Regions from separate parts of the Gordonia sp. DT218 genome, predicted to be linked through region 3. Evidence: riboswitches for the same ligand, from Rfam matches in the RefSeq annotation. Region 3 holds a riboswitch; each other region holds the start of a gene.
What was found. Region 3 has a riboswitch for cobalamin ahead of ACPXCG_RS01260 (FecCD family ABC transporter permease). Riboswitches for the same ligand answer to the same signal wherever they lie in the genome.

Region 1 (6,265 bases), 140 kb from region 3:
GAACCGTGGTGGGCACGGGCCAGGACGGGTTCGGCGCCGGAGCTCGCGCCGCTGGCCATGACGAAGGCCGGTGCCCCGCCGGCGACGGTCGGATTGTGGGTGACCGGTGCGGCCGTACCCGTGGTTCGTTCGGCATGGATCTCGTTGAGCCGCGCGGTCAGCCGCTCGGCGAGCCGCCGCGAGTTGGCGAACACGATCGTGGCCCGGTTCTTCTCGATCAGGTCGACGATCGACGATTCGACATACGGCCACAACGAACCGGCGGTCGGCGAGAACGCGTCGTCGAGGTCGTCGCCGGCAGTCGACTCGGGCGGCGGGATGTTGGCCATGTCCTCGACGGGGACGTCGACGCGGAGGTCGAAGGTTTTGGTGGCCGGTGGTCTGACCACCCGGCACGGCGCTGCGCCACCGAGGAAGCGGGCGACCACCTCCGGCGGGCGGACCGTCGCGGACAGTCCGATGCGTTGCGCGGGTCGGTCGAGCAGTTCGTCGAGTCGTTCGAGGGTCAGCGCCAGGTGCGTGCCGCGTTTGGTGGCCGCGACGGCATGCACCTCGTCGACGATCACGGTGTCGACGTCGGTGAGGGTCTCGCGGGCGGCCGACGTCAACATCAGGTAGAGCGATTCGGGCGTGGTGATCAGGATGTCCGGCGGCGTCTTGACCAGCGACCGCCGCTGTGCCGGCGACGTGTCACCGGAGCGCACGCCGACGGTGATGTTCGGTTCGGCCAGGCCCAGTTCCTGGGCTGCCCGCGTGATGCCGGTGAGCGGTGCCCGCAGATTGCGTTCCACGTCGACGGCGAGGGCCTTGAGGGGGGAGATGTACACGACCCGGGTGGCGTGCTTCCGGTCGGGCTCCGCGGCCAGGCGGTCGAGTGCCCACAGGAACGCCGACAGTGTCTTGCCCGAGCCGGTCGGCGCGATGACCAGGGTGTTGTCGCCGTCGGCGATGGATTTCCAGGCCCCGGTCTGCGCCGGGGTCGGCTTGTCGAAGGCGCCGGTGAACCACCGCCCCGTCGGGGCGGTGAATCGATCGAGGACAGAGGCCTTGCGGGGCACATGGCCATCATCCCTCACGTCACCGACAGGCCCGGGTATACAGTCAACCCACACCAGTGCGCGGGAATCCGGTGGGACTCCGGAGCGGTCGCGCCGCTGTGATCCCGTTTGTCGTCGTCAGGATGCCTTTCGGGAGAGTCAGAATACCGCTCTGGTGACCATGTTCGACAACTCGATGGGACGCGAAATCCCAGGGAAAGGAACATCATGGCTTCGACCTCGTCGGCCGTCGCGGGTAAGGCTCGCGCACTCGCGGTGCCGGATCTGTCTGTCGTCAGTGCGGCCCTCTGGCTGACCCTCACCGTCCTCGTGGCGGCGTTGGCCTATTACTTCATCGGCTACGACCAGGGCGCCTGGTCGGTCTTCGGCACCGACACGCACATCCACGAGTTCGTCCACGACTCGCGTCACTTCCTCGGCTTCCCCTGCCACTGAGTCGCCAGGACAGGGAGACAACAGCACATGGAGAAGAAGTTCATCGGCGCGGGCCTGCTGTCGGGCCTGATCGCCGGAATCGTCGCGTATGTATTCGCCCGGCTGTTCATCGAGCCGCAGGTCGCCAAGGCGATCGACTACGAAGAAGGGCGCTCGCACGCCGAAGAGATGCTCGCGGGTGATCACGGTGCACACGAGCACGGAGAGGTCTTCACCCGTTCGATCCAGGAAAACATCGGCGCCGGCGTCGGCACGGTCGTGTTCGCAATCTGCATGGGCGCGTTCTTCGCGGTCGCGTTCACGATCTTGTGGGCCTACCTGGGCCGGCACTACCCGGCGACCGACCCTCGCATGGTGGCGGGCGCACTCGGCGTGATCGGATTTGTGGCCGTCTTCGGGGTGCCGTTCTTCGCCTATCCGGCCAATCCACCGGCCGTCGGCGACGCCGACACGATCGGCGCGCGCAGCGGCGCGTTCCTGACGATCACCCTGCTGTCGCTGGCGTTCGCGATCGCCGCGGTGGTGCTCGCCTTGTGGCTACGACCGAGACTGGGCGGGCTGCTGTCGGGTGTCGCCGCCACCATCGGGTATCTCGTGGCGGTGACGATCACCATCGCGTTGCTGCCCGCGTTCGACGAGGTCCCGGGCCCGGTCGCCAACGATTCGGGACAGATCACGTTCCCTGGCTTCCCGGGCGACGTGATCAGCGATTTCCGGGTCTACACGATCGCCAACCAGGTCATCCTGTGGACCGTGCTGACCGTCGTGTTCGCGGCGATCCTTGGACGTCTCGCCAGACCCGTGGTGACCGCGGATGCGACAACCGGCGACAAAATCGTCGCCGAGCAGGGCTGACAGCGGACATTGCTCATCGTCACCGCCGGCCGCACCGGTCCCAACCGATCGGTGCGGTTCGGCGGTGATCTGTCCCTGGACGAGCGGGGTCGCCGCGACATGGCATCGCTGGCCGCCTCGGCTCGAGACGTCGGTGTGGTGATCGGCGGTCCAGAACGGGCGACTCGTGAGTCGAGTGAGCTGCTGGGTGCCGTCCACTCCGTCGACGACAGGCTGGCGACGTTGGATGTCGGTGACTGGTCGGGGCGGATACCCGAGGAGATCGATCCCGACGACCTGCGGGCGTGGTTCACCGACCCGTCCGCACGACCCCACGGCGGCGAGGCGATCGTCGAGTTCGTCGAACGCATCCACCGGTGGCGCTCCGCCGTCGATCCGACGCCGGGTGCGTGCGTGGTCGCGATGCCGGTGGCCCAGGCGTTGCTGACCGCCGATGCGACCCAATACTTCTCAGTCGAGGTCCGCCCCGCGACGGTCTACGAGGTCGGCCCCGATCGATGAAACAGGATCGCCAGAGTGTCCCTTTACTTCCGCAATGACTCCTGACACAGTGTTCAGCAAGTAACTGAAACATGTTCTGATCTTGGGGAGTGTGCGGCGATGTTCGAGTGGTCCGAAGAAGACCTGATGGTCCGAGATGCGTTGCGAGCGTTCATCGACAAGGAGATCAAGCCGCACATCGACGAGCTCGAGACCGGCCAGCTGCCGCCGTATGACATCACTCGAAAGTTGCTGTCGGCCTTCGGGGTGGACGCGATGGCGAAAGACGGGCTGGAGAAGGAACTGGCCGCCGAGGCCGCCGGCGAGAAGGGCTCCGGTGGCGGTGGCGGCGGCATGGCCAATTCCATGTTCCTCATCCTGAACATGGAGCTCGCGGGCGTCAGCCTGGGTCTGGTGGCGTCCATGGGCGTCAGCATGGGACTCACCGTCTCGACCATCCGGGGCAAGGGCACGCTGGCGCAGAAGAAGCGCTGGCTCCCCGAACTCGTCACCATGGAGAAAGTCGGGGCCTGGGCGATCACCGAGCCCGATTCCGGCTCGGATGCCCTCGGCGGCATGAAGACAAGCGTCAAGCGCGACGGGGACGACTACATCCTCAAAGGGCAGAAGACCTTCATCACCAACGGTCCCTACGCCGACACGATCGTCGTCTTCGCCAAACTCGACGAAGGCAATGACACCCCGATCCGGGATCGTAAGGTTCTCTCGTTCGTCCTGGACAAGGGCATGCCGGGTCTGACCCAGGGCAAGTCGTTCAAGAAGATGGGCATGATGAGCTCGCCGACGGGCGAATTGTTCTTCGACGACGTCCGCGTGGGCAAGGATCGTCTGCTCGGCGAGACCGAGGACACCGGTGCCGACACCCGTGGTTCGGAAGGCGCCAAGGCCGGTTTCACCGCCGAGCGCGTCGGCATCGCGGCCCTGTCGCTGGGCATCATCAACGAGGCCGAGAGGCTGTCCATCGAGTACGCCAAGTCGCGCACGCTATGGGGACAGGACATCGGGCAGTTCCAGCTCATCCAGCTCAAGCTCGCCGAGATGGAGATCGCCCGAATCAATGTGCAGAACATGCTTTTCAGTGCCATCGAACGTGCCAAGGCCGGGAAGCCGCTGAGCCTGGCGGAGGCGTCGGCGATGAAGCTGTATTCATCGCGGGCGGCCACCGAGGTGGCCATGGAGGCCGTCCAGCTGTTCGGCGGCAACGGCTACATGTCCGAATATCGGGTGGAACAGCTTGCCCGCGATGCGAAGTCACTGATGATCTATGCGGGAAGCAACGAGATCCAGGTGACGCATGTGGCCAAGGGGTTGCTGCGTCAGGGTCGTTGAGCGCGCAACGCCCGATCATGTGCCCATGAGGGTGAGCACGATCAGCGCGACGTTGAGAATGACGATCAGGATCGCGGTCACACCCGCTCCGAGGCGCAACGCGCGCGAATCGGCGAACTCGCCCATGATCTCGCGATCGGCGGTGAGGCGGCCGAGTGGGATCACGGCGAACGGGATACCGAAGCTCAGAACCACCTGACTGATGACGAGCGTCCACGTCGGGTCGACCCCGGTGGCGAGAACGAGCAGTGCCGGGACGAGGACGAGGACGCGGCGTAAGAAGATCGGGATGTGGACGCGGAGCAGGCCGGCCATGATCGATGCGCCCGCATAGGACCCGACAGACGTCGACGCCAGGCCTGAGGCCAGCAAGCCCACGGCGAAGACCGTCGCCACCGTCGGACTGATCGAGTCGCTGACTGCTGCGTAGGCGCCCTCGATACTGTCGGTTCCGGGGATGCCGCGCAGGTTCTGGGCCGCCAGCAACAGCAGGCCGATGTTGACCACTCCCGCGATGGACAAGGCCACGATGACGTCCCACCGGGTTATCCGGATCAGCTGACGTCGCCGTTCGGGCGTCGTATCCGTCCCATAACGGTCGATCACGAGCGACGAATGCAGGTAGATGGCGTGGGGCATCACCGTGGCGCCGAGCATGCTTGCCGCGAGCAGCACCGTGTCCGGACCGTCGAGGCGGGGGAGCAGGCCGCCGAGTACATCGGACGCGGGTGGCGGGTCGATGATCAGGCCGACCAGGAACCCGACGACGATGATCGCGAGAAGCGTGACGATCACTGATTCGAAGATCCGCTGTCGTCGGCGGTTCTGTAGCAGCAACATGAGCATCGACACGGTCCCGACGATCAGCCCACCGATCGCCAGTGGCAGGTCGAAGAGCAGCTGCAATGCGATCGCTCCGCCCACCACCTCGGCGAGGTCGGTGGCTGCCGCGACGATCTCGGCCTGCACCCAGAATGCGAGGCGATAGCGCCGGGAAAGGCGGGAGCCGAGCAGCGCGGGCAGGCTCCGCCCGGTCGCGATGCCGAGCTTGGCGGACTGATACTGGATCATCATCGCCATGAGGTTGGCCATCACCAGGACCCAGACCAGCAGGAAGCCATAACGAGCTCCGGCCGTGACATTGGCGGCCACGTTGCCCGGGTCCACGTACGCGATCGCGGCGACGAAGGCAGGCCCGAGCAATGCGACGTTGCGCAGGTGTCGGCGCGATGCCGACGAGGCATCGGAAGCCGAGCGCACGAGCGTCATGATCGAAGCCTGACACAGCCGGGCGCCAGGTTCAAACGGTACGAACAAATAATTTCGGGTACCCGAAAACTAGTCGTGGGAGTAGCGGTTGCACCAGGTGGATGGGTTCCCGTGATTCAGTCGGTGGAACAGACTTGCTGCACCATGCGCCAGACCCGATCACGCGACATCGGTAACTCGTGCGGGCGGACGCCGATCGCGCGCCGGATCGCGTTCGCCAGTGCCGGGGCCACCGGGTTGTAGGGCGATTCGCTCATCGACTTCGCGCCGAACGGCCCGAGGTCGTCGGAGGTCTCGGCGAAGTAGACCTCGGTGGTCGGGATGTCGGCCATCTGTGGCACCCGATAGGTGCGGAAGACCGGGGTGATGACGCGCCCGGCGCCGTCGAGCATGATCTCCTCATAGAGCGACGAACCGATCGCCTGTGCGACACCACCTTCCACCTGACCGAGGCACTGCTGGGGATTCATGACGGTACCCGCGTCGGCGGACTGCACCGACTGCAGGATCACGACGGCACCGGTCTCGGTGTTCACCGCGACCCGAAAGGCGTGCACGTTGAACGCGATCGACCGGAGGTCGCCGTTCTCCACACCGGTCGCGACGATCCGGTCGGCGACGCGTGACTCGCCGTCGACGGCGTCGAACATCTCGCGGAACGAGATCAGGCGTTCGCCGATCATTGCCCCGTCGGGGGTCAGGAGCACGCGATCCGGTTCACTGGCGGCGACCTCGGCGGCTGTCCCGATCAGCTTCTCGCGCAGTGAGATACATGCTGCATGGAGTGCCTTTCCCGCGACGGTGATGCCGGCCGAGGC
Region 2 (6,265 bases), 150 kb from region 3:
TCACCCAGGTCGCGCCGGGGGATCTGCTGATCGAGATCGGCTGATAGAGATCGGCTGGGCGCACCGCGCACCAACACCCGGAACTCCCGGATACACGCAATGTTCCGTGTGTATCCGGGAGCTCTACGCGTGCCGTCGGTCAGACGAAAGGGACGGTGCCGTCGATGACGAGATCCGCGCGATCCCGGGTGCCGGCGACGAGTGCGGCGTTCGGCCCGTCCACGTTCGCGACCCAGTCACGCGCGGCTTCCGGTGATTTGCCCGCGGCGACATGGCGGGGGAGCAACCGTTCGCGGCGTAGGTTCGCGGGCGTATCCACGTAGTACAGCCGGGTGAGCAATCCGGCGACCGGTGACCAGCCTCCGTCGTCGAGGGCGAGGTAGTTCCCCTCGGTGACGAGGAGGGTTGCTGTCGCCGGGAGTACGAGCGCCGCGGCGATCGGCTCGCCCGCGGTGTGGTCGAAGCCCGGGGCGTAGATGTTGCGGTCGGCGCCGATCGCTCGACTCAGCAACGCGACGTAGCCGTCGGCGTCGAAGGTGTCGGGTGCGCCCTTGCGGTCCGACCTGTTCAATTGCGTCAGAACGGTGTTCGACAGATGGAATCCGTCCATGGGCAGGTACCCGACGAAGCCGTCGCCGTGCAGCCGGCGGTAATACTCGGTGAGTGCGCGTGCGAGCGTGGTTTTTCCCGAACCGGGCGGTCCGGTCACGCCGACCACGATGCGCTCGCCGGTACGGGCGGCGAGCGCATCGTCGAGGTCGGCCAGGACGGACACAGGGGAACGATAGCCCGGCAACTCGCGTGGCTCGCGCCCCAGGACACTTCTGGCCGCACCTTCGTGTTCCGGCCAGGAGTCGAAAGTGCGGCCACAATCCGAAGGTGCGGCCAGAACCGGATGGATCCGATCAGGTGAGTGATGCCCGAACGACCTTGGCCGCCGCGACCATGTTCGTCAGTGACGCGACCACCTCGTCGGTACCGCGCGTCTTGAGCCCGCAGTCGGGATTCACCCAGAGGCGTCTGACTTCGACGGCATCCAGCGCCGAGGACAGCGACTTCTCGATCTCACCGGCGTCGGGAACCCGTGGCGAGTGGATGTCGTACACGCCTGGCCCGACACCGTTGGAGAATCCCACGGCGTTGAGGTCGTCGAGGACCTCCATGTGGGAGCGCGCCGCCTCGATCGATGTGACGTCGGCATCGAGCGCGGCGATGGCCCCGATCACCTCACCGAACTCCGAGTAGCAGAGGTGGGTGTGGACCTGGGTGGAGTCGTCGACACCCGCGGTGGCGAGCCGGAAGGCCGTGACCGCCCACTCGAGGTACGCCGGCTTGTCCGCGTTCCGCAGGGGTAGCAGCTCGCGCAGTGCGGGTTCGTCGACCTGGATGATGCCCGCTCCCGCGCGTTCGAGGTCGACGGTCTCGTCGCGGATCGCCAACGCTATCTGGGATGCCGACTCCGAGACTGGCTGATCGTTGCGGACGAACGACCACGCCAGAATCGTGACCGGACCGGTGAGCATGCCCTTGACCGGCTTTTCGGTCAACGACTGTGCGTAGGTGATCCAGTCGACGGTCATCGGCGCGGGCCGGGACACATCGCCGAACAGGATCGGCGGGCGGACGCAACGGGTTCCGTACGACTGCACCCACCCGTTGGCGGTGGCGAAGAACCCGTTGAGCTGCTCGGCGAAATACTGCACCATGTCATTGCGTTCGGGCTCACCGTGCACCAGCACGTCGAGGCCGATCTTCTCCTGCAGGGCAACGACATCCGCGATCTCGGCGCGCATCCGGCGCAGGTACTCGTCCCGGTCGATCGCGCGGGACCGCAGCGCGGCGCGGGCCTTGCGGATCGCCACGGTCTGCGGGTAGGAGCCGATCGTCGTGGTGGGCAGCACGGGCAGACCTAGTCGCAGGTTCTGCTCGGCGATACGGCCCGCCGCGTCGCCGCGGGTCACGTCTGCGTCGGTGACGGCGGCGAGCCGATCACGAACTGCATTGTCTCGTAGCCGGGTGTCGGTGTCCCGCGTCGCAAGTGCTGCCCGACACGCGTCGAAAGCCTCGGTCTCGGCCTCACGGCCACTGCGAAGCGCGCGCGACAACGTCGCGACCTCGCCGAACTTCTCGGAGGCGAAGGCGAGCCAGCCGCGCAGATTCGGATCGAGCGAGTCCTCCTCGGCCAGGCTGTACGGCACATGAAGCGTGGAGCACGAGGTGGAGACCGCGAGATCACCCGCCGAACCCAGCAGCGTGCCGAGAGTCGCCAGCGCACGATCGAGGTCGGTGCGCCAGATGTTGCGTCCGTCGACGACACCGGCGACGAGCAGCTTCTCCGACAACTCGGGGACCGCGGCCACCGTTGCCACGCTGCCCTCGACCAGGTCGACGGCGATGCCCTCGACTTCGGTTCGGGCGAGCGCTGCCAGCGAATGGCCGGGATCGCCGAAGTAGGTGGCGACGAGGATGGCGGGACGCCGGGTCACGCGGCTCAGTCGTGCGTAGACGGAGCCGGCCAGGTCGGGTAGCCCGTCGACGACGTCGGTCACCAGGGCGGGCTCGTCGAACTGCACCCACTCGACCCCGGCGTCGGTGAGGCGGTCCAGTAGTTCGGCATACAGCGGCACGAGATCGTCGATACGGGTGATCGGCACCGGTCCGTCACCCACTGCTTTCGCCAACGCCAGGAACGTGATCGGTCCCACGACAACCGGCCGGGCCACGATGCCGGCACCGTGCGCCTGCGCCACCTCGGCGAGCACCTTGTCCGGGCGAAGGGCGAAGGTGGTCTCGCTCGAGATCTCCGGTACGAGGTAGTGGTAATTGGTGTCGAACCACTTGGTCATCTCCAGCGGCACGATGTCGGCAGTTCCGCGCGCTGCCGCGAAATAGCGGTCCAGCGGGTTGTCGATGAGGGCGACTCGCGGTGGCAGTGCGTCGAGCATCACCGCGGTGTCGAGTATCTGGTCGTAGTAGGAGAACGTGTTGACCGGGATGGAGTCGATTCCGGTGGCGGCGAGCTCTTCCCACGAGCGGCGGCGCAGATCTGCGGCCGCTGTCTCGAGATCGGTGGCGGTGACCCGGTTTGCCCAATAGCCTTCGATGGCGCGCTTGAGTTCGCGATGCGGGCCGATGCGGGCCGTGCCCAGTGTGGTCGCGGTGAACCGCCGAGCGGATTGGTTCGGTGAAGACATGAGAGTTGTACTCCTGCAAACGATACGGAAGGTCCGCCGCCCTGCAGGGGCAGTCGAGCGAGCAAGCGTCGAGGATGCCGGAATCCCGGACATCGCAACCTCACCAGTTCGACCTGCGCCCAGTCCACGAGACGGCGAGCCACCGGACGCGGCGCGTCCGGTACACCTGGCAGGTCTTCGGGCTCATCGGCGGGCCTTGCCCAGCAACTGCTGAGCGGAGGCATTCCTACTGACCGTCGCTTCCCGGACCAGGGTCCAGTGCATCTGACGGCGGTCGTTCCGACTTACCGCTGCGGGACAGCTCCGGATTCTCACCGGATTCCCTCTTCGTCGGTATCCGTCCAGGACGCCGACGTCGACGCCACCCAGTGGTAGGGCTCAACATGTCCCTCGAGTGGCGAACCAACTGCGTCTTCCACCGTAGCGATGACGGTCGTCGGGCCAACACACGGGACGCCGTCAGACGGTTCACCTTCGTCACGGTTATCTCAAACGTCACAAAGTGTGCGATGATGGTCTCGCGAGTGCCACATGGCTCTCGTGTGCAAAATAGAGAGAAGTACCAGCATCATGGCTCAAGGAACCGTCAAGTGGTTCAACAGCGAAAAAGGCTTCGGCTTCATCGCTCCCGACGACAGCACCGATGGTGACGTTTTCGTTCACTACTCGGCCATTCAGGGCGGCGGATACCGCAGCCTCGAAGAGCAGCAGCGCGTCCAGTTCGAGGTCGAGCAGGGCCCCAAGGGCCCGCAGGCGACCACTGTGACCGCCATCTGACCACAGTCTTCAACAACGAACGCCGCTCGGGTTTCCCGGGCGGCGTTCGTTGTTGTGTCACAAAGCATGTGGCACTACTCCGGCGGCACTGACCGGGTCAGCCGACGGGGTTCGAGTCGGTGGCGCCGCACTGCAGCGCGGCGCGTCGGAGGATTCGCTGGGCGTCCCGGTACAGGTGGCTGTGCTCGGAGCCCGGTGAGCTCGTGCACTGACCGGCCTGCCGCAACAACGTGGCGGCCAGCGCTGACTGGGTCCTGGGCGGAATGACGAGCAGGGTCACCTCGGCGTGATCCGCGGTGATCGACATCAGCGGCAACATGTCAGGCGAATTCTCGGAGTCGAATCCGGGATAGCGCGCGAAATTGCGCCAATTCACGTCGATGCGGGTGATGGTCCCGAGCCTGCTGCGGCCGGCCGCCTGCAGGGCGGGAAGCTCCTGCGAGATCTGCGATGTGTAGGGCAGCCATGCCCCGGCGATCGGGAGTGTGAGGTCGGGTGCGAGTTGGAGACGGGTCGGACCGAGTGCGAGTGGCACGGTCTCGCCGCCGCTCAGTCTCGCCCGGCGGAGTAGGGGTTGTCCTGTGCGTCGGAGAACTGGAGCTCAGAGGTGGCCGTGGTCGCCTGCACGGCCGCATGAGTGGTGTCGGTGCAGTGCGAAAAAAGGTTGGAATCGTTGGACATCGGATATCCGTTCGGAGAGGTGATCGGTGGAGTCCGGCTCGAGAGCGTCGATCCACCGCCGACTCGGTCCGCGCGATTGCGTGGACGCGACATGACGTCGGCTTCATTTCGACTCTACCCCCTGCCCTGTGGCGTCCGTCGCATTCGGGGCACCGGTGGCCGGGCCCGCAGGGAGCGGACGCGCCGCCGATGTGCTCGGTCAGCTGCCCCGGTAGGTCGTGTAGGAATACGGACTGAGCAGCACCGGGACGTGGTAATGGCGGGTGGGGTCGTCGACTGCGAAACAGATGTCGATCTCCGGATAGAAGCCATCGATCCCGTGCGTGTCGAACCACTCTCCGGTGTCGAACACGAGGTGATACGTGCCCGGGGTGAGCGGTGCGGTGCTGATCTGACCGATCCGGCCGTCATCATCGGTGAGCCCTGCGGCCAGTTCGGTTCCGGTCGCGTCCCTCAATGAGATCGAGACGCCGCGGGCCGGGGAGCCGGACACCGCGTCGAGTACATGGGTGGACAGGCCCGTCATGTCGTCGCTCCGTCCTCGAGGTAGATGCTCGCGGGGGTCAGCATCCTCGTCACCCTACTGCGGTTGATCTTCGCCAATTCCATTCGCGTCACACGTCGTTCGGTCTCGGCGTCGTTGTGCATCCGTTGCTTGAGGATGTCGAGGAGTTCATCGGCCGGTCGGCCGTTGGCGAACACGAGATACACGTGGCCGAACTTCTCCTCGTATGCAGCGTTGAGTTTCTTGAGGTCGGTCAGCACCGTTGCGTCGGCACCGGCGACCCCCGATTGCTCTCGCTCCGACGACGGGTTGTCGGGACGGTCGCCGATCCGGGGATGTCCGGCCAAGGCCTCGTCGAGGTCGGTGTCGGTGAGTTCGGCCAGGATGAGATCCGCATACTCGAGCAGCGCCTCGTCGTCGGAGAAGGGGCGGGCCTTGGCGACCCGTAGGGCCCAGATCGACGAGCTGCAGCACTCATAGAGCTGATGGATGGCCTGGCGTTCGGAGAGTTCGTTGAAACTGGACAATCCACGCCAATCGACACGCCTCATGCGGCCAGCCTAGGAGAGTTCGGGCTGTCGGCTGAACCGGGCCGACGTGATCGGATTGGCATCGGCCACCAGGTCGTCGAACCGGTAGTTGGCGATTTTCGCGATCTCGATGAGGGCAAAGGACTTCTCACTGGTCTGCGCGTTGTCCATCCGGGCCCAGCCGCTGCGCAGTACCCGGTCGTATCGTTCGGTCTCCTGGGCGCAGATGACCAGCGGGAAGCCGAAGTGCTCCCGGTACGCCGACGCGAGATTGACCACGTTCTCGTGTTCGGTCTCCTCCAGATGCGACAGACCCTTGTGATCGACGGCGATCAGTTCGCCGGTGTCCTCGTCCTCGGCGCCGAGGTCGGGGAAGGCGCGAATCAGGTCCAGTTGCTCGGTGTCACTACCGGTGAGCATCGCCTCCTGGAACGCGCTGCGGAGATCGTGGACATCCTCGAAGGGTTTCTGATCCCAAGCGCGGTCGAGTACCCAGTCGACGTTCTGCACGACGGCGCCGAAGGTCTCGCGGAATTGTTGCTTGCTCATGGTGTCGACCTCGTCGAGGGTGATCGCAC
Region 3 (6,265 bases):
ATGCGCCTGATACCCAACGACGTGAGCACCGTGAACCTCGGAATGGCCTACAGTGCGGGGCAATTCCTGCTCTGTAACGGGACACGCGGCAAGCGGTATGCACTCCGCCACGCCAAAGTCCTGCTGCACCAGGGGTCCGCGGGCATCGGCGGCTATGCGCCCGACATCGAGCTCCAGGCCGACGACCTTCGACACGTCCGCGACACCGTTCTGACGATCATCGCCGAGCAGACCGGCCGGCCGGTCGAGAAGATCTTCGCGGATTCGCTGCGTGATCACGTCTTCACCGCCGAGGAGTCGGTCCGGTACGGGTTCATCGACCATGTCGTCGACGATCTGGCGCAGATCCGCCCGCTGACACCGGCTTCGACAGGATTCGGGGTGGCACGATGAGTACTTACACGATCCCCAACGTGATCAGCCGGACGCCGAACGGCGAACGGGTGATGGATGTCTACAGCCATCTGCTCGACGAGCGGATCATCTATCTGGGCACGGAGATCGACGATGGCGTCGCGAACGCGTTGATCGCGCAGATCCTCCACCTCGATTCCGACAACCCCGACGCGCCGATCGACCTGTACATCAATTCGACGGGCGGCTCGGTGATGGCGACCTTCGCCCTGTACGACACCATGCAGTACTGCCACGCCCCGATCGCCACCACCTGTGTCGGGCAGGCACTCTCGTCGACTGCGCTGCTGTTGGCGGCGGGGAGTCCCGGGCGGCGGTCGGTGCTCCCGCACGCGCGGGTGCTGCTGCATCAGCCTTCGGGTCAGGGACGGGGCACCATCCCCGACCTGATCCTGGCGGCCGAGGAGATCCTGCGGGTGCGCGAAGAGATCGAGAAGGCCATGAGCCGCCACACCGGTCAGGAGGTCGAGACGCTCCGACAGGACACCGACCGGGACCGTGTGCTTCGGGCCGAAGAGATCGTCTCCTATGGACTGGCCGATCGGATCATCGATACCCGCGGGTAGCCGACCGATCACCCACGACGTCGGGTAGCTCAGGCCGCCAGCGCGATCGGCCGCCGGAGTGTGCGCATCGGTGCCGTCGCGGACGCCGGGACGGACACGGCCCGCAGCACGGGCACCGCGGTCATCCGCGACAACTCGATGGTCACCTCGCGTGTGAGGTCGAGCAGCGACAGTCCGAGAGCGCCGGCGACCGCGGCGAGCAGTTCCGACGATGCGTCCTTTCGGCCCCGTTCGATCTCGGAGAGATACTGGCTCGAGACACCTGCCCGCCGCGCGGTCTCCACCAGGCGTTCGCCGCGGTCGTGGCGATGTCGTCGGATGACGCGTCCGGTGACCTCGCGCCACAGGGGTTCGGCTGTCTGCGGTCCGGCGTCCATGGGCCGATGGTAGGTCGCCACCGAGCGTTGGCACCGCGGGTTCTGCTGTCAGCAGAACCCGCGGTTCTCAGAACCCCGTCGACCGGAGGTAACGGGCGACCGTGGTGATCGCGCTCGGATTGCGCGGGCCTTCCACGAGCGCCGCATACGGCAGCGCGAGAAACCGCTTGTGGCGTACGGCATCGGTCTGCGACATCAGTGGATGGGTCTCCAGCTGCCGGATCTTCGCCGCGACCGTGTTCTGCGGCCCCGCACCGTAGTCCACGATCAGGATGACCTGCGGGTCACGTTGTGCGGCCGCCTCCCATGATGTGGATGTCCACGAATTCGCCAGGTCGCCAAAGATGTTCGTACCACCGGCCACCGAGATGATCTGCTCCGGTGCGGCGTATTTCCCGGAGGTGAACGGGTTGGGATCAGCGCTGTCGAAGAGGAACACCCGTGCCCGGCGGTCGGCAGGCGGCGCTTCCTCGTTGGCCTTCGTCACCTCGGCCCGATAGTCGGTGACCAGGGCATCCGCACGGTCGCGGACGCCGAAGATGTCTCCGATGTTCGCCAGATCGGAATACAACGCGTCGAGGGGCGGCATTATGCCGCGCTCGGTGGTCCCCGGCTGACGGCATGCCTCGGTCAACTGGTACGGCGTCGCGCCCAGACTGCGAATCCATTCCGGCGTCACCCCGGTCGACTCCTTGAACCCGTAATTCCACCCCGCGAAGACGAAGTCGGGATTCGCCGACTGGATGACCTCACGTGTGAATCCGTCCCCCAGGAAAGTGGTCCGTTCGAAATCTGCCCGCCACGGCGAGGATTCGATGTCCCGTTCTTTGCCGGCATATGTGGTGTATCCGGCCATTCGGTCGGACAGGCCGAGCGCGAACATGATCTCGGTGATACCGGTGTCGTTCGTGACCACCCGGTCGGGACGTCCGGGCACGGTCAGCGGTGCACGGCAGTTCTCCACGCTGACCTCTCCGCCTGCCTCCTTCGGCGCGGCGCCCTCCACCTGCGCACCACAGCCCGACAACACCAGCAATGCCGACAGACCCGTGATCACCGATCTCGTTCTCATTCCGCTTCTTTCTCGTCGAAGATGACTTGGGGAACATTCAGGCGTGGATGGTCGAACACATGACTGCCGATGCCGAAGAAGCGGTGAATCGCCGCAGGTGTGAGAACCTCGCGTGGTGTGCCGGCCGCGGCGACCCGACCGGCCGCCAGGACCACGAGCCGGTCGCAGAATTGCGCGGCGATGTTCAGATCGTGCAACGCCGCGACGACTGTGACCTCTCGATCGCGCGCCGCACGCAACACTGCGTACTGATGTCGGACATCGAGGTGGTTCGTCGGTTCGTCGAGAACCAGGACCTCCGGCTCCTGCGCGAATGCGCGGGCGATCAGAACCCGCTGGGCCTCCCCGCCCGACAGAGACGTGAAAGCTCGGTCGACGAGATGGGTGACGCCCGCGTCGTGCATCGCCTGGGCACAGATCTCCCGGTCGCGGCGGGCAGTCGAGGCCGTCAGCGATCGGTGCGGCAGACGACCGGTCGCGACCACCTCCGCTGCCGTGAAGTCGAAGTCGAGCGCGATCCGCTGGGTGAGGGCTGCCACCTGACGAGCGTTGTCCCGCATGCTGATCGACGTGATGTCGCGGTCGCCCACCCGTACACGCCCCCGAGTCGGGTCGAGTGCGCGATACAGGCAACGCAGCATCGTCGACTTGCCGCTGCCGTTGGGGCCGATGATGCCCAGGAAACTGCCCGGCGGCGCGTGGACGGTCACGTCACGAAGGATCGTCGCATGTCCGATCTCGACACCCACTTCGTCGTAGTCGACCCCCCGCATCACCCCGCCTCCGTACCGCGCCGGCGCATCAGGAGCAGGAAGACCGGCACCCCGACCGCGGCCGTGATCGCACCGAGCGGGAGTTCTTGCGGTGGGACGAGCGTTCGGGCAAGCAGATCCGCGGCGACGAGGAACACCGCGCCGATGAGCGGGGTGACCACCACCAACCGGCGATGGTCGGCGCCCACCAGAAGTCGCGCCACATGCGGCACCACCAGCCCGACGAACCCGATCGCCCCACACACCGAGACCATGACGCCGGTCATGAGCGCGGCCACGATGAACAGCAGCATGCGGAATCGTGAGGCGCGCAAGCCGAGTGACGCGGACACCTCGTCGCCCATTGCCAACGCGTTGAGCTGGCGGGCCAATCCTGCGACGACCACGAGGCCGACCAGCACCACCGCCGCCACGAGCCCTGCGGTGTGCCAGCTCGTCGCGGCCAGACTGCCCAACAACCAGAACATCACGCTGCGAGCGGCATCTCCGGCGGGCGCGAGGAAGACCAGCACTGTGGTCAATGCCGAAAACCCGTAACCCAGAGCGGTTCCGGTGAGCACCAGCCGCAGCGGTGTGAGACCGCCGGCCGATCTCGCGATTGCGAAAACGATCACGGTGGCGACCAACGCCCCCACGAACGCAGCGGCCGGGAGCGCGTAGACACCGACTCCGGCGAAGACACCGAACAGCACCACCGCGGTGGCGCCCACTGACGCTCCCGACGAGATACCGAGCACGTACGGGTCGGCCAGCGCGTTGCGGACCATTGCCTGCACCACGAGGCCGACGGTGCTCAGTCCCGCCCCGACCAGGGCACCGGTGAGAACGCGAGGGAGTCGCGAATCGACCACGATCCGGTAGTCGGCGGCATCCCCGGCGGTGACCACGCCGCCGGTCAGGTCGGCCCACACATAGCCGACGGCATCGCGCCACGGGACGTGTGCCGTACCGAAGATGAGCCCGAGCACGGAGATCGTCAGGAGCCCCGACACGCAGAGCACACTCAGCACGCTCACGCGCAACCACTGCCCGGTCATCCCACCTCGTCACTCACCGAGGACACACGACGACGCCGACAGGTCGGCGGCACCGACCATGTCCCACGGAGTCGATGTCGACCGCGGCACGCCGCCGCGGTCACGTCGGCAGGTCTTCGGACTCCCGGACACGGCACAGTTCGTGCCACCTACTGACGGCCGCTTCCCAGGTCATCGCTGACCCAGTGCTCCTGGCCGCTGTCGTTTCCGGTCACCGCTGCGGGGCAGCCCTGGATTCGCACCAGATTCCCTCTTACGCTCGATCCGGACGAACCGGACGAAGACCGACGCAGCACCGAACTTAGCAGCCGACTCGATCGGCCCCGCAGCGCCGTCATACGATGCGGGCCATGCATCCGCAGGCACGCGCCCTCGACAAGGTTCGGGGTTGCGTTGTCGGCGCGTCGTCGGGGGTCACCTCGACCATCGCGCACGCAGCCGCGGGCGGCGGGTTGCCCGACTCCACGGCCCTCACTCTTCTGGTCGCGGTGTGCGCGGGGCTCGGCTGGACCGCCACCGCCGCCTCCCCGCCGCGCGCCGGATGGCCGGGCCTCGTCGGCATGCTCGTCGGCGGACAGCTCGTGGGTCACCTCGCACTCGCCGCCCTTTCTCATCACCACGCCACGCTGCTGACTCCCTCGATGGCGACCTTTCACATCGTCGCCACCGTGGTGGCGGTCGCCCTGGCGATCGGTCTGGAGACCGCGGTGATCGCCGCCCTGTCGGTGGTGATCCGGGCCGTTCTCACGCTCATCTCGGCGCCAGTCGACGTCTCGATGTCCTGGAGCGTGCTGCCCGCGACCGACGACCGCCTGCGGCCCGGCCGCAGGTGTGTCCGCCCGGTGGGTACCCGGGGTCCCCCGATCCCGGCGATGTGACCATTCCTCACCCTCGCTGACCTGCTCGCGTGTCGACCACGCGCGGCGGTCGGCTCTCTGCGTATGCGCACGACCTCATCTGTCGTGCGGCGCATCCAGCTCTCGAAAGGCGGACCTCTGTGTCCCTCACCCAGGAACCACCCCGACAGCCGCTCGACTCCTCGCCACCGACCGACCCGGCCGATCGCCGGCCCGGTGGGCGCCACATCGGCTGGGAACCGTTGGTGCGACGACTCCACTTCTATGCCGGCATCCTGATCGCACCGTTTCTGATCGTCGCGGTCGTCAGCGGAGGCCTCTACGCACTCGCACCCGGTCTCGAGAAGGTCGTCTACCGCGAGCAACTGCACACCGACAGCACGGGTCAGGCCCGCCCCGTGGCCGATCAGATCCGCGCGGCCATGGCCACCCGACCGGATCTCGCTCTCTCCGCCGTGCGTCCGGCAGCCGCGCCAGGTGACACCACGCGCGTGCTGTTCGACGACGAGTCGCTCGGAGAATCGGAGCGGATGGCGGTCTTCGTCGATCCGGTCACCGCGCGCCCGGTCGGCGAGCTGGTGAGCTACGGGAGTGCCGGGGCCTTACCGCTGCGGACCTGGATCAGCCAGTTGCATCGTCACCTCCATCTGGGAGAACCTGGTCGCGTCTACAGCGAACTCGCGGCGTCGTGGCTGTGGGTGATCGCACTGGCGGGTCTCGCGTTGTGGATTGCGCGGTATCGCCGGATGAGGCGTGACCGGAAGGCTCGGCTGATCAGCGTCGACCGTTCAACCGAGGGCCGGGCCCGCACACTGAACTGGCATGGTGCCGTGGGTGTCTGGATCGTCGTGGGGGTGCTGTTCCTGTCGGCGACCGGCCTCACCTGGTCGCGCTTCGCCGGCGACAACATCGGCGAGCTGCGTCAGGCACTGAGCTGGACGACCCCGAGTGTGTCGACCTCCCTTGACGACTCCGCCACGTCCGCCGGTGCACACAGCGGACACGGCGACCACACGGCCGGGCATGACGGCGCCGGGGGTGCTGCCGTCGCCGATGCCGTCGGACAGGTGGACTCGGTTCTGGCAGTTGCCGATCGGATCGGGGTGACCGACGACGTCGAGGTGTCCGTACCGACAGGTCCGGCGACCGCATTCACGGTGGCAGAGACG

Region 1: another riboswitch for cobalamin. It lies ahead of ACPXCG_RS00610 (CbtB domain-containing protein); the one in region 3 lies ahead of ACPXCG_RS01260 (FecCD family ABC transporter permease).
Region 2: another riboswitch for cobalamin. It lies ahead of metE (5-methyltetrahydropteroyltriglutamate--homocysteine S-methyltransferase); the one in region 3 lies ahead of ACPXCG_RS01260 (FecCD family ABC transporter permease).

The regions. Positions count from the first base shown of each region.
Region 1 is NZ_JBNCNS010000001.1:129,107-135,371, reverse strand. Features, by position in the region: gene ACPXCG_RS00615 (ATP-dependent helicase) at 1-1,058, opposite strand, end outside; cobalamin riboswitch at 1,097-1,227, shown strand; gene ACPXCG_RS00610 (CbtB domain-containing protein) at 1,266-1,493, shown strand; gene ACPXCG_RS00605 (CbtA family protein) at 1,521-2,348, shown strand; gene ACPXCG_RS00600 (histidine phosphatase family protein) at 2,358-2,849, shown strand; gene ACPXCG_RS00595 (acyl-CoA dehydrogenase family protein) at 2,949-4,178, shown strand; gene ACPXCG_RS00590 (Nramp family divalent metal transporter) at 4,194-5,447, opposite strand; gene ACPXCG_RS00585 (molybdopterin-dependent oxidoreductase) at 5,564-6,265, opposite strand, start outside.
Region 2 is NZ_JBNCNS010000001.1:113,251-119,515, reverse strand. Features, by position in the region: gene ACPXCG_RS00565 (pyruvate carboxylase) at 1-44, shown strand, start outside; gene ACPXCG_RS00560 (nucleoside/nucleotide kinase family protein) at 140-775, opposite strand; gene metE (5-methyltetrahydropteroyltriglutamate--homocysteine S-methyltransferase) at 906-3,194, opposite strand; cobalamin riboswitch at 3,346-3,555, opposite strand; gene ACPXCG_RS00550 (cold-shock protein) at 3,765-3,971, shown strand; gene ACPXCG_RS00545 (DUF5994 family protein) at 4,069-4,506, opposite strand; gene ACPXCG_RS00540 (hypothetical protein) at 4,521-4,652, opposite strand; gene uraH (hydroxyisourate hydrolase) at 4,852-5,178, opposite strand; gene uraD (2-oxo-4-hydroxy-4-carboxy-5-ureidoimidazoline decarboxylase) at 5,175-5,708, opposite strand; gene ACPXCG_RS00525 (solute carrier family 23 protein) at 5,718-6,265, opposite strand, start outside.
Region 3 is NZ_JBNCNS010000001.1:268,221-274,485, forward strand. Features, by position in the region: gene ACPXCG_RS01235 (ClpP family protease) at 1-393, shown strand, start outside; gene ACPXCG_RS01240 (ClpP family protease) at 390-980, shown strand; gene ACPXCG_RS01245 (helix-turn-helix domain-containing protein) at 1,010-1,357, opposite strand; gene ACPXCG_RS01250 (ABC transporter substrate-binding protein) at 1,425-2,429, opposite strand; gene ACPXCG_RS01255 (ABC transporter ATP-binding protein) at 2,426-3,202, opposite strand; gene ACPXCG_RS01260 (FecCD family ABC transporter permease) at 3,202-4,239, opposite strand; cobalamin riboswitch at 4,330-4,543, opposite strand; gene ACPXCG_RS01265 (hypothetical protein) at 4,590-5,117, shown strand; gene ACPXCG_RS01270 (PepSY-associated TM helix domain-containing protein) at 5,237-6,265, shown strand, end outside.